DNA from 3 places in the [Micrococcus luteus] ATCC 49442 genome. Region 3 is predicted to be linked to each of the others. Evidence: predicted binding sites of a transcription regulator. Region 3 holds the regulator's gene; each other region holds the start of a gene.
What was found. The regulator LexA, encoded in region 3, represses DNA repair genes until DNA is damaged. The targets are predictions, from matches to a motif close to TCGAACANNTGTTCGA.
Positions count from the first base shown of each region.

Region 1: a site for LexA is predicted at 2,063-2,078, ahead of GUV69_RS21995 (LexA family protein). Genes of this name have one in related genera too.
Region 2: a site for LexA is predicted at 2,280-2,295, ahead of GUV69_RS22790 (LexA family protein). Genes of this name have one in related genera too.

Region 1 covers NZ_JAAAXP010000002.1:55,487-59,938, reverse strand. Annotated here, with positions in the region: gene GUV69_RS22005 (hypothetical protein) at 600-875, opposite strand; gene GUV69_RS22000 (hypothetical protein) at 943-1,371, opposite strand; gene GUV69_RS21995 (LexA family protein) at 2,092-2,523, shown strand; gene GUV69_RS21990 (Y-family DNA polymerase) at 2,534-3,814, shown strand; gene GUV69_RS21985 (hypothetical protein) at 3,851-4,165, shown strand; gene GUV69_RS21980 (ATP-dependent DNA ligase) at 4,191-4,452, shown strand, end outside.
Region 2 covers NZ_JAAAXP010000002.1:226,735-231,186, forward strand. Annotated here, with positions in the region: gene GUV69_RS22775 (ATP-dependent DNA ligase) at 1-167, opposite strand, end outside; gene GUV69_RS22780 (hypothetical protein) at 193-507, opposite strand; gene GUV69_RS22785 (Y-family DNA polymerase) at 544-1,824, opposite strand; gene GUV69_RS22790 (LexA family protein) at 1,835-2,266, opposite strand; gene GUV69_RS22795 (hypothetical protein) at 2,987-3,415, shown strand; gene GUV69_RS22800 (hypothetical protein) at 3,483-3,758, shown strand; gene GUV69_RS22805 (DUF4192 domain-containing protein) at 4,410-4,452, shown strand, end outside.
Region 3 covers NZ_JAAAXP010000001.1:1,637,922-1,642,373, reverse strand. Annotated here, with positions in the region: gene GUV69_RS07385 (ATP-dependent DNA helicase) at 1-2,052, shown strand, start outside; gene hflX (GTPase HflX) at 1-2, shown strand, start outside; gene lexA (transcriptional repressor LexA) at 2,118-2,864, opposite strand; gene GUV69_RS07375 (LysM peptidoglycan-binding domain-containing protein) at 3,341-3,691, shown strand; gene GUV69_RS07370 (histidinol-phosphate transaminase) at 3,787-4,452, shown strand, end outside.

The DNA.
Region 1 (4,452 bases), on a different contig from region 3:
CCGGCCAGCTCCCCTCTCCCCCCGTTGTTTTTTGGCTGCTGGCGAAGCTTGCGGAGCTGTGCCCGTGGAGTCCCGTCTACCCGCAGGGCAAGGCACGGAAAATCTTCGGAGGAAATCAGCGACGAAGGAGCGCCGGAGAAGAATTTCCGGGCCGCAGGCCCCGACGAAGGAGGGGCTAGAGGGGCCGGAGCGGGCACGTACAATCCGAAGGACAGCAGCCAAAAAACGTCGTAGACAGACCAGGTTCAGGGGGTCCGGAGCTCTGCGACGGCACGCCCTGGACCCAACAGCCGGCCGCGCCAGCGGACGCCCATCATCTGGTTGAAGCGCAGCGGAAACCAGTGCGAGCCCCGCGAGCATGCACTTCCCTCCAGCTCCCCGGATGCGTCCATGTCGGCCTTCTGAAAGGCTTGCCGCCCGGCATCAGGTGCTCTTTGCGGGTCTTGGGCGGGAACGGCGGTCCGCCGCCGGCGACCACACTCCCAGGCCGGCCACCTGCGGCGGACCGCCAGCACTTCGGCAAGGTCCCTGGGGGCACAAAGAAGAGCACCCACCTACTCGCCTGAGTAAGTGGGTGCTCTTGGGTTGCCGGGGTGGGGCTAGTGCATTTTTGGCCTGTGCTGTGGCGCGAAGAGGACGGCTACTAGCTCGTTGTGCCAGTCCAGCGCAGCGTACTGGCGGGTGGTGTCCAGAAGTGCGGGGTCAACGCGACCGTCCGTGGTGACGGCTTCTGCCATGCCGCGGATGTGCGCGGCGAGGTCTTTGGAGGCGTCCGCGCTGTAGGACTCGGGGGACTTTTCCACGAGGGCGGCAAGGGTTTCGAGGAAAACAACGGTCTGCGCCGTGTTTTCCGTGGTGCGGTTTGGCTCGTTCATGGCTGTTCCTTTGTGTGGGACCGGGGCCTTGCCGGGCGGATTTCCGCCCGGCAAGGGATTTGGGTGGTTAGGCGGCGTGGACCGCGTAGGGCATCCGATACCGGCTTGGAAGTTCCGCGGCGGCTTCGGGCAGGTCGTCCGGGCCGTGTGCCTGCCCGTTCTTCCAGTAGGTGAAGGCGTGCTCGCTGATCGCGTCCCACTGCCGGGCCTTGGTCCGGTAGAAGGTGCAGGTCACGTCACCCTCGCAATAGGTGGCGACACCGAACAGGTTGCCGATGCTGTCAGCGGTCCGCGTGGCGGCGACCATGACGTAGGGCCATTGGCCCAGGTCCCAGCCGTCGTGGCCCCAGCTGGAGAGCACGGCCCAGCCGTGTTCTTCGATGAGTTCCATCCATTCGTGGCCGCCGTTCAGGTGGTAATCGCCCAGTACGGTCACGCCCTCGATGATCTCCCCGGTGTCCTCCAAGGTCACCGTCTTCTTCGATACTGCGTTCATAGTGTTGCTCCTTCTTGCCGAGAAGTTGGGTGGGTGGGGCGACCAAAGGTGACCGGCCAGCTCCCCTCTCCCCCCCGTTGTTTTTTGGCTGCTGGCGAAGCTTGCGGAGCTGTGCCCGTGGAGTCCCGTCTACCCGCAGGGCAAGGCACGGAAAATCTTCGGAGGAAATCAGCGAGGAACGAGCGCCGGAGAAGAATTTCCGGGCCGCAGGCCCCGACGAAGGAGGGGCTAGAGGGGCCGGAGCGGGCACGTACAATCCGAAGGACAGCAGCCAAAAAACGTCGTAGACACACCAGGTTCAGGGGGTCCGGAGCTCTGCGACGGCACACCCTGGACCCAACAGCCGGCCGCGCCAGCGGACGCCCATCATCTGGTTGAAGCGCAGCGGAAACCAGTGCGAGCCCGCCGCCCAGCCGCGGAGTGCCCGCCGTCTGTCCGACTTTGGTGAACGGCACTCGGCGCCGGTCCTGTCCACGGTTGGGGGCAATTCGGGTTATCCACGGCTGGATTTTCGGGAGCCATGGGGAAGCTCCCTTCGGCAGTCGTAGCGGTGGATAACCCGGACGGAATTGTCCCCCGGCTGTGGGCAGCGGCCCCCACCCACCCAGGCAACGACGGGCTGCATCCTGCATCGGATGCAATTGGGTGGTCTTTCTTGCTCTGTCGTAGCCACGGTCTACACTGAAAGCTATCGAACAAATATTCGAATAAAGGCGAGTCGTGAGCGTGATTGTCGGTCCCCGTGTGATAGATGCGGGCGTTTCGTTCTTGTCGGTGCTGGTTTCTCCGGTGCCGGTCGCTGCGGGGTTTCCGTCGCCGGCACAGGACTACTTCGATGGCCGGATCGACCTGAACGCGCACCTGATCAAGGACGTCACCAGCACCTACGTGGTGCGGGTGTCCGGGGAGTCGATGGAAGGGGCCGGGATCAGCGACGGCGACGAGCTGATCGTGGACCGGGCCCTGGAGCCGCGCGACGGCTCCGTGGTCGTCGCGGTCCTGGACGGTGAGCTAACGATCAAGCGGCTGCGGATCACCCCGACAGGGGTGATCCTCCAGGCAGAGAACCCGGCCTACCCCGATATCGAAGTCCCGGCGCTGGCCGATCTCAGCATTTGGGGGACGGCCGTCCGGTGCTTGCATTATGTCTAAGCCAGCATTGATGCGGCATATGCCGCAGATCGCTCACGTAGATGTGAACTGCTTCTACGCCTCCGCCGAACGGGCGTTCAACCCTTCGCTGGAAGGAAAACCCGTCATCGTGCTGTCCAACAACGACGGCTGCGCTGTCACCCGCTCCCCCGAGGCCAAGGCCTTGGGCATCGGCATGGGAGATCCCTGGTTCAAGCTCGCCCCGCGGGCGAAGGAATGGGGCCTGATCGCACTTTCCAGCAACTACGAATTGTATGGCGATATCAGCTCCCGCGTGATGGAGCTGCTGGGCCGGTACTCGGCCTGGCTGGAGGTCTACAGCATCGACGAGGCCTTCCTCGGCGTCAAAGGCTCCCCTGCAGAGCTTTTAGCAATGGGCCGGGCGATGAAAGCGGCCGTCCGGCGGAACGTCGGCGTGCCGGTCTGCGTCGGGATCGCACCGACGAAGACCCTGGCAAAGCTGGCCAATAAGTGGGCGAAGAACAACAAGGCCTTTGCGGGGGTGTGCCACTGGGACTCCGTCCCCGCATCGGAGCGGGAGGCACTGCTGGACCGGCTGTCGGTAGACGAGGTGTGGGGCATCGCCGGTCGGCTGACCAGGCGGTTGAACGTGATGGGCATCTTCACCATCGCTGACTTGGTCCGGGCCGATCCGGTCGCGATTCGGGACAAGTTCAACGTCGTGATGATGCGTACCGTCCTGGAACTGCAGGGAACCCCCTGTATCCCCATGGAAGAGGAACGGATCGGGCGGGACCAGTTGATCTTCTCCCGCTCGTTCGCCAAACCCATCACTACCGCCGCTGGGATTCGGCAGGTGATGAGTGTGTATGGGCAGCAGGCCTCGGCGCGGCTGGCTAAACACGCGCTGCAGGCCAAGGTCCTGACCGCGTTCGCCGGAACCTCGCATTTCAACCCCAAAGACACCTCGTACCCGTCGGTGTGCGTGCCGTTGCCGATGCCCACCGCTGATCCGGTGATCCTGACCAAAGCCGGCCACGCCCTGCTGCCCCGGGTTGTCGAAGGCGTCCGGTACGCCAGGGCGGGAATCATGGTCACCGACCTGCGCCCCAGCGGCAACCAGGCCCCGCTGTCACTGTTCGAGAACCCCCACGAGGAGCGGCACATCGGAACCCTGCTGGAGGACGTCACCCGCCGGTACGGCCGCGGGTCCATCGGCCTGGGCCACGGCGGGATCCGCGGCGGACCGGACTGGACCATGAAACGGGACATGCTCTCCCCCCGATACACCACCCACTGGGACGAACTCCCCCTCGTCAAAGCCTCCTAGCCAAACCTCTGCACCACCCAGGAAGACACCAAGCACATGACCATCACCCCGGAAGCCCCCACCCTCAACGCCCCGGTGGACGTCCGCTTCACTAAGGCCGGCACTCCCCTGGCCGTCCGCTACGACGGACGCATCTGGGCCGTCACCGAAGAACCTGTCCACTGGTTCACCAGGGACTCCTGGTGGGAGACCCGCCGCAGCGTCCCCGTAGGCGTCGGGAACGTCGTCGATATTGAACACTGGCGTGTTCAGGTTCGTCTCGGCGGCTCGGACTCGCAGCTGCGGACCTTTGAACTGCGCCGCGAACCCCTCGCTGAACAGTGGGTGCTGGAGGCCATCACTGACAGCTAAGCAAGGTCCTGCGTAGCGTAGGGCCATGGACCACATAGCCGGGCTGCCGGCTGGGCTCGCCCCGCCGGTGAAAGTCGCGCTGGCCCGCTCTATCGCCAAGATGCCACCCGGTGACGCATCACACGGAATTCTGCTGTTTGAGCCCAAGTGGGATGGGTATAGATGTGTTGCAGTCAGGGATGACCACGGCGCCACACTGTGGTCCCGGCAAGGGAAGGAACTTTCGGGGTACTTCCCTGAACTCTGCTCAGCGGTCGCTGCGGCCGTCCCACCGGGATGCGTGATCG
Region 2 (4,452 bases), on a different contig from region 3:
GCGCCGTGGTCATCCCTGACTGCAACACATCTATACCCATCCCACTTGGGCTCAAACAGCAGAATTCCGTGTGATGCGTCACCGGGTGGCATCTTGGCGATAGAGCGGGCCAGCGCGACTTTCACCGGCGGGGCGAGCCCAGCCGGCAGCCCGGCTATGTGGTCCATGGCCCTACGCTACGCAGGACCTTGCTTAGCTGTCAGTGATGGCCTCCAGCACCCACTGTTCAGCGAGGGGTTCGCGGCGCAGTTCAAAGGTCCGCAGCTGCGAGTCCGAGCCGCCGAGACGAACCTGAACACGCCAGTGTTCAATATCGACGACGTTCCCGACGCCTACGGGGACGCTGCGGCGGGTCTCCCACCAGGAGTCCCTGGTGAACCAGTGGACAGGTTCTTCGGTGACGGCCCAGATGCGTCCGTCGTAGCGGACGGCCAGGGGAGTGCCGGCCTTAGTGAAGCGGACGTCCACCGGGGCGTTGAGGGTGGGGGCTTCCGGGGTGATGGTCATGTGCTTGGTGTCTTCCTGGGTGGTGCAGAGGTTTGGCTAGGAGGCTTTGACGAGGGGGAGTTCGTCCCAGTGGGTGGTGTATCGGGGGGAGAGCATGTCCCGTTTCATGGTCCAGTCCGGTCCGCCGCGGATCCCGCCGTGGCCCAGGCCGATGGACCCGCGGCCGTACCGGCGGGTGACGTCCTCCAGCAGGGTTCCGATGTGCCGCTCCTCGTGGGGGTTCTCGAACAGTGACAGCGGGGCCTGGTTGCCGCTGGGGCGCAGGTCGGTGACCATGATTCCCGCCCTGGCGTACCGGACGCCTTCGACAACCCGGGGCAGCAGGGCGTGGCCGGCTTTGGTCAGGATCACCGGATCAGCGGTGGGCATCGGCAACGGCACGCACACCGACGGGTACGAGGTGTCTTTGGGGTTGAAATGCGAGGTTCCGGCGAACGCGGTCAGGACCTTGGCCTGCAGCGCGTGTTTAGCCAGCCGCGCCGAGGCCTGCTGCCCATACACACTCATCACCTGCCGAATCCCAGCGGCGGTAGTGATGGGTTTGGCGAACGAGCGGGAGAAGATCAACTGGTCCCGCCCGATCCGTTCCTCTTCCATGGGGATACAGGGGGTTCCCTGCAGTTCCAGGACGGTACGCATCATCACGACGTTGAACTTGTCCCGAATCGCGACCGGATCGGCCCGGACCAAGTCAGCGATGGTGAAGATGCCCATCACGTTCAACCGCCTGGTCAGCCGACCGGCGATGCCCCACACCTCGTCTACCGACAGCCGGTCCAGCAGTGCCTCCCGCTCCGATGCGGGGACGGAGTCCCAGTGGCACACCCCCGCAAAGGCCTTGTTGTTCTTCGCCCACTTATTGGCCAGCTTTGCCAGGGTCTTCGTCGGTGCGATCCCGACGCAGACCGGCACGCCGACGTTCCGCCGGACGGCCGCTTTCATCGCCCGGCCCATTGCTAAAAGCTCTGCAGGGGAGCCTTTGACGCCGAGGAAGGCCTCGTCGATGCTGTAGACCTCCAGCCAGGCCGAGTACCGGCCCAGCAGCTCCATCACGCGGGAGCTGATATCGCCATACAATTCGTAGTTGCTGGAAAGTGCGATCAGGCCCCATTCCTTCGCCCGCGGGGCGAGCTTGAACCAGGGATCTCCCATGCCGATGCCCAAGGCCTTGGCCTCGGGGGAGCGGGTGACAGCGCAGCCGTCGTTGTTGGACAGCACGATGACGGGTTTTCCTTCCAGCGAAGGGTTGAACGCCCGTTCGGCGGAGGCGTAGAAGCAGTTCACATCTACGTGAGCGATCTGCGGCATATGCCGCATCAATGCTGGCTTAGACATAATGCAAGCACCGGACGGCCGTCCCCCAAATGCTGAGATCGGCCAGCGCCGGGACTTCGATATCGGGGTAGGCCGGGTTCTCTGCCTGGAGGATCACCCCTGTCGGGGTGATCCGCAGCCGCTTGATCGTTAGCTCACCGTCCAGGACCGCGACGACCACGGAGCCGTCGCGCGGCTCCAGGGCCCGGTCCACGATCAGCTCGTCGCCGTCGCTGATCCCGGCCCCTTCCATCGACTCCCCGGACACCCGCACCACGTAGGTGCTGGTGACGTCCTTGATCAGGTGCGCGTTCAGGTCGATCCGGCCATCGAAGTAGTCCTGTGCCGGCGACGGAAACCCCGCAGCGACCGGCACCGGAGAAACCAGCACCGACAAGAACGAAACGCCCGCATCTATCACACGGGGACCGACAATCACGCTCACGACTCGCCTTTATTCGAATATTTGTTCGATAGCTTTCAGTGTAGACCGTGGCTACGACAGAGCAAGAAAGACCACCCAATTGCATCCGATGCAGGATGCAGCCCGTCGTTGCCTGGGTGGGTGGGGGCCGCTGCCCACAGCCGGGGGACAATTCCGTCCGGGTTATCCACCGCTACGACTGCCGAAGGGAGCTTCCCCATGGCTCCCGAAAATCCAGCCGTGGATAACCCGAATTGCCCCCAACCGTGGACAGGACCGGCGCCGAGTGCCGTTCACCAAAGTCGGACAGACGGCGGGCACTCCGCGGCTGGGCGGCGGGCTCGCACTGGTTTCCGCTGCGCTTCAACCAGATGATGGGCGTCCGCTGGCGCGGCCGGCTGTTGGGTCCAGGGTGTGCCGTCGCAGAGCTCCGGACCCCCTGAACCTGGTGTGTCTACGACGTTTTTTGGCTGCTGTCCTTCGGATTGTACGTGCCCGCTCCGGCCCCTCTAGCCCCTCCTTCGTCGGGGCCTGCGGCCCGGAAATTCTTCTCCGGCGCTCGTTCCTCGCTGATTTCCTCCGAAGATTTTCCGTGCCTTGCCCTGCGGGTAGACGGGACTCCACGGGCACAGCTCCGCAAGCTTCGCCAGCAGCCAAAAAACAACGGGGGGGAGAGGGGAGCTGGCCGGTCACCTTTGGTCGCCCCACCCACCCAACTTCTCGGCAAGAAGGAGCAACACTATGAACGCAGTATCGAAGAAGACGGTGACCTTGGAGGACACCGGGGAGATCATCGAGGGCGTGACCGTACTGGGCGATTACCACCTGAACGGCGGCCACGAATGGATGGAACTCATCGAAGAACACGGCTGGGCCGTGCTCTCCAGCTGGGGCCACGACGGCTGGGACCTGGGCCAATGGCCCTACGTCATGGTCGCCGCCACGCGGACCGCTGACAGCATCGGCAACCTGTTCGGTGTCGCCACCTATTGCGAGGGTGACGTGACCTGCACCTTCTACCGGACCAAGGCCCGGCAGTGGGACGCGATCAGCGAGCACGCCTTCACCTACTGGAAGAACGGGCAGGCACACGGCCCGGACGACCTGCCCGAAGCCGCCGCGGAACTTCCAAGCCGGTATCGGATGCCCTACGCGGTCCACGCCGCCTAACCACCCAAATCCCTTGCCGGGCGGAAATCCGCCCGGCAAGGCCCCGGTCCCACACAAAGGAACAGCCATGAACGAGCCAAACCGCACCACGGAAAACACGGCGCAGACCGTTGTTTTCCTCGAAACCCTTGCCGCCCTCGTGGAAAAGTCCCCCGAGTCCTACAGCGCGGACGCCTCCAAAGACCTCGCCGCGCACATCCGCGGCATGGCAGAAGCCGTCACCACGGACGGTCGCGTTGACCCCGCACTTCTGGACACCACCCGCCAGTACGCTGCGCTGGACTGGCACAACGAGCTAGTAGCCGTCCTCTTCGCGCCACAGCACAGGCCAAAAATGCACTAGCCCCACCCCGGCAACCCAAGAGCACCCACTTACTCAGGCGAGTAGGTGGGTGCTCTTCTTTGTGCCCCCAGGGACCTTGCCGAAGTGCTGGCGGTCCGCCGCAGGTGGCCGGCCTGGGAGTGTGGTCGCCGGCGGCGGACCGCCGTTCCCGCCCAAGACCCGCAAAGAGCACCTGATGCCGGGCGGCAAGCCTTTCAGAAGGCCGACATGGACGCATCCGGGGAGCTGGAGGGAAGTGCATGCTCGCGGGGCTCGCACTGGTTTCCGCTGCGCTTCAACCAGATGATGGGCGTCCGCTGGCGCGGCCGGCTGTTGGGTCCAGGGCGTGCCGTCGCAGAGCTCCGGACCCCCTGAACCTGGTCTGTCTACGACGTTTTTTGGCTGCTGTCCTTCGGATTGTACGTGCCCGCTCCGGCCCCTCTAGCCCCTCCTTCGTCGGGGCCTGCGGCCCGGAAATTCTTCTCCGGCGCTCCTTCGTCGCTGATTTCCTCCGAAGATTTTCCGTGCCTTGCCCTGCGGGTAGACGGGACTCCACGGGCACAGCTCCGCAAGCTTCGCCAGCAGCCAAAAAACAACGGGGGGAGAGGGGAGCTGGCCGGTCACCATTGGTCGCCCCACCCACCCAACTTCTCGGCAAGAAGGAGCAACACCATGAACGACTTCATCAAATTCACCGGCCCGGCCGACGTCCTGG
Region 3 (4,452 bases):
GATTTGGTGGCAGGGGAGATCTCCGAGGCGGCCGGCGAGCAGTTCGTCATCGAATTGCTCGACCGGGCCGTCGAGGGGATGGGCGGCCAAAGCCGCGCCGGCCAGCATGAGATGGCCCGGCAAGTAACAAAAGCCATCGAAACCGGGGACCACCTTCTTGTCCAGGCCGGTACCGGCACGGGCAAGTCCCTTGCGTACCTCATTCCGCTGATTGCCCACTCGCTGGTGAGCGATAAGCCAACGCTTGTTTCCACGGCAACGCTTGCTCTTCAGACCCAGATTGTGGGCCGGGACCTTCCCCGGCTGCTGAAGACCATCACTCCTGCCCTGGACCGCCCCGTCAAGGTGGCCCTGGTCAAGGGCCGTTCCAACTACGTGTGCCGGCACAAGCTCGAAGGCGGGTTCCCGTCAGAAGAGCCCGCGGAGGGCCAGCTGTTCTCTCTGGGCGAGGACACCAGCGTTCCGCACTTCGCCGCTGCCATGGGAGGGCCGTCGTCGCAACTGGGGAAGGAAGTAGTGCGCCTGCGCGAGTGGGCGGAAAAAACGGCTACGGGGGACCGCGACGAACTCCTTCCCGGTGTCACGGACCGCGCCTGGCGGCAGGTTTCCGTCACCTCGATGGAATGCCTCGGCGCGCAGAAGTGCCCCATGGCCGCCGAATGCTTCAGTGAACTGGCACGCCATGACGCGGCCGAGGCCGACGTTGTGGTCACCAATCACGCCATGCTGGCTGTCAGCGCGTTCGAAGGCCTGGCCGTTCTGCCCGAATACGACGTTGTGGTGGTGGATGAGGCCCACGAACTCCAGGACCGGGTCACCGGTGCCGTTTCCGGCCAGCTCTCCGTCGCGATGATCCACGCCGCGGCATCCGGGGCGAGGAAACACACCGCCATTACCGTTGACGCCCTCAATTCAGCCGCCGCCAACCTCGAACTCGCACTGGCAGGAGTCCCGAACGGGCTGCTGCCCAACGGGCTCAATGACGAACAGCTCGACTGCGTGGACCAGCTGCGGGAAGCCTGCAGGGCTGCCCTGTCAGACTCCAAGGGTGACGGCAGCCAAACGGCCGACGGCGGGCGGCAGCTCGCCCGCTCGCGGCTGATGCTGATCCTGGAACTGTGTGAACGGCTCATCGTGGCCCGCGAGAACCGCGAAGTCGTGTGGTTTTCCCGCGCCAGTTCCTTCGACCCGCAGCAGGGCTATTCGCAGCCTGATGAGACAGCTCCGGCGTTGATCAACATCGCGCCGCTCAGCGTCGCCGGCAAATTGCGTGAAGGGCTCTTCGCCGGCCACACCGTGGTGCTGACCTCGGCAACCCTGGCCATCGGCTCGGCGTTCGAACCTGCTGCCGGCGGCCTTGGGCTGGTAGGGGAGGGGGCGCCGAGCTGGACCGGTATCGACGTCGGCTCGCCATTCGACTATCCGAAGCAGGGAATCCTGTACGTGGCCGGGCATCTGCCCAAGCCAGGGCGGGGCGTATCACCCGAATCCCTGGATGAACTGGAGTCGCTGATCCGGGCGTCCGGGGGCGGTGCGCTGTGTCTCTTTTCCTCACGCCGTGCTGCCGAAGAAGCTGCCGAGGCGATGCGGCCACGGCTGGGGCTCAGCATCCTCTGCCAGGGCGACTCCACCATGACCGCCCTCGTCAAGCAGTTCGCTGACGAGCCGGACACCTGCCTGTTCGGCACTATGTCCCTGTGGCAGGGGGTCGATGTTCCCGGCGGGTCCTGCCGGCTGGTGGTGATCGACCGCATTCCGTTCCCGCGGCCGGATGATCCGCTGATGACTGCCCGCTCCCGCGCCGTTGCCCAGGCCGGTGGAAACGGCTTTATGGCCGTGTCCGCCACGCACGCGGCCATCCGCCTGGCCCAGGGTGCAGGGCGGCTGATCCGCTCGACGGGAGACAGAGGAGTGGTGGCTGTCCTCGATTCACGGCTGGCCACGGAGCGCTACGCCGGCTTCCTCCGCGCAGCGTTGCCGCCGTTCTGGCCGACGACTGACCGCAAGACAGCGTTTGCGGCACTCGAAAGGCTGGCCGGGAAGGGCGCCTGACCCCGTTGTGTCAGGGCCCGGGACGACATCGCCCGGGCCCTGCCGCAAACCCCTGCGGCCGGGTTCTACAACGACCGGAGGACCGACACGACCTTGCCCATGATGGTGGCATGGTCACCCAGGATCGGCTCGTACCGGGTGTTCTGCGGCAGCAGCCACGTGTGGCCATCCCGCTGCCGGAACGTCTTCACGGTGGCTTCGTCATCCAGCAGGGCTGCAACGATGTCCCCATTGGCGGCGTCTGCCTGCCGGCGCACCACAACCCAGTCGCCGTCGCAGATGGCAGCATCCACCATGGAGTCGCCGGCAACACGGAGCATAAACAGCTCGCCCTGCCCGACGAGCTGGCGGGGGAGTGGCATAACGTCTTCAACCACCTGATCGGCGAGGATCGGTCCGCCGGCCGCGATCCGGCCCACCAGCGGCACCATGGCGGTGTCCATGGCGGTGGGGAGGTCTGTGACCGTTCCACCGATGCCGTGCAGTACTGCCGGCTTGGCTGAGCCGCCGGTTTTGGCCGAGCCGCCGTCAAGTGTCAGGGGCATGAGGACTTCCATGGCGCGCGGCCGCTTAGGGTCCCGGCGGAGGTAGCCCAACTTTTCGAGCTGGGAAAGCTGGTGCGTGACGCTGGAAAGGCTTGCCAGCCCCACGGTGTCGCCAATTTCCCGCATGGACGGTGGATAGCCGTTGTCATTGACTGAGCGCTGGATGGTCTCCAGGATCTTCTTCTGGCGGGCGGTGAGCCCCTTGGGGGTCCTTTGGGACGGGCGGCCCTGCGGCGTCGCCTTGCCCTCCGCGGCTGGTGCTGCCATGTTCGCCAATGCCTTTCGGTTCCCCGGTTCCGCCCTGGCCGCTGGTGCCTTCGAACGCCCGGGCTGATTGATTGTCAGACCCTGCTGATCAACTACAGAAGTGGTTGTTCTTTGATCCAAACGTAGGCCAGCCACATTGCTTTTTCAAACATTTGTTCTAGCGAGTCTCGACAATATTCGTTCATAAGTGCTAAAAATGGAGAAGCAAAGTTCGAACATGTGTTCTATTCGTTGCTTTCGGATTCGAATATCCGAGTCCTTAGCCGGCCAAGGCCGGAACAGGCAGCAACGTACAGGGCGCACCGGGCAGCACAGTATGGTCCAGGAGGGCTCATCTCATGTCAGCTATATCTGCTTCGCAGGACACCCGTCCGCAGTTCGTTTCAGTCCAGCACCTCACCTCGCGGCTCGAGTCGGCGCAGGCGCCCGACCCCGTGGCACCGAACGCCCGGAGCGCGCGCCGGAACGGTCCGTCCCTGACATCCGCTACGTCCGTGCAGCGGAAAGAATCCCTGCCGCCTCTCCGGCTCACCCGCCGTGGCCGCATCGTGCTCATTGGCATCCCGCTGGTGGTTCTTGCTGCGCTCCTGCTCTCGCTGGCCGGGTTCCTCACCTCTCCGGCGAAGGCGGCCGATTCCGCCGCCGGCCTCTCCGTCACCCCTACGGTGACGGTGACAGTCCAGGCAGGGCAGTCGCTGTGGGCCATCGCGGGCGCTGCTGCACCCGAGCGGGATCCGCGCGACGTCATCGCGGACATCGTGCAGCTGAACAACCTCACTGCCGGCGGCGTGGTGCCGGGCCAGCAGCTCTTCGTCCCCACTCAGTAGGCGCAGCACCTCAGAAGGTCTGCCGGAGGTCCCTGCCGCGGCCAGCGGATGCCGTCACATTTTCCGGGCGTCCCGTTCGGAACTAAACTGTTCAGGTGAATGACCAGCTAGAGCGCCTGAACCGACTTCCCCTCCGGACCAACCTCCGCGGGCTGACCCCGTACGGTGCTCCGCAGCTGGATGTCCCCATCCTGCTGAACGTCAATGAGAATACCCACGGCGTCCCGGCGGATGTGCAGGCTGCCATCAGCGCGGCCGTCGCGGAAGCGGCGGCAGGTCTCAACCGCTACCCGGACCGTGAGTTCACCGATCTCCGGGAAGCGCTGGCCGAATACCTTGGCCACGGGCTCGACGCCACCAACATCTGGGCAGCGAACGGATCAAACGAGGTACTCCAGCAGATCCTGCAGGCATTTGGCGGTCCCGGCCGCAAGGCCCTGGGTTTCCCGCCCACGTATTCCATGTACCCGCTGCTGGCCAGCGGCACCGACACTGAGTACATCGTGGGGCAGCGGGCCGAGGGTTACGGGCTCAGTGCCGAATCGGCGGCTTTGCAGGTCAAGGAACTCCAGCCCAACATCGTTTTCCTGTGTTCGCCCAACAACCCCACGGGCACCGGCCTCGGCCTGGACGTTGTGGAAGCGGTTTACGCTGCCGGCGAAGCCAGCCAAACCATCGTCATCGTCGACGAGGCCTACCACGAGTTTGCCCACGACGGCACGCCCAGCGCCCTGACCCTGCTCCCCGGCCGGGAACGACTG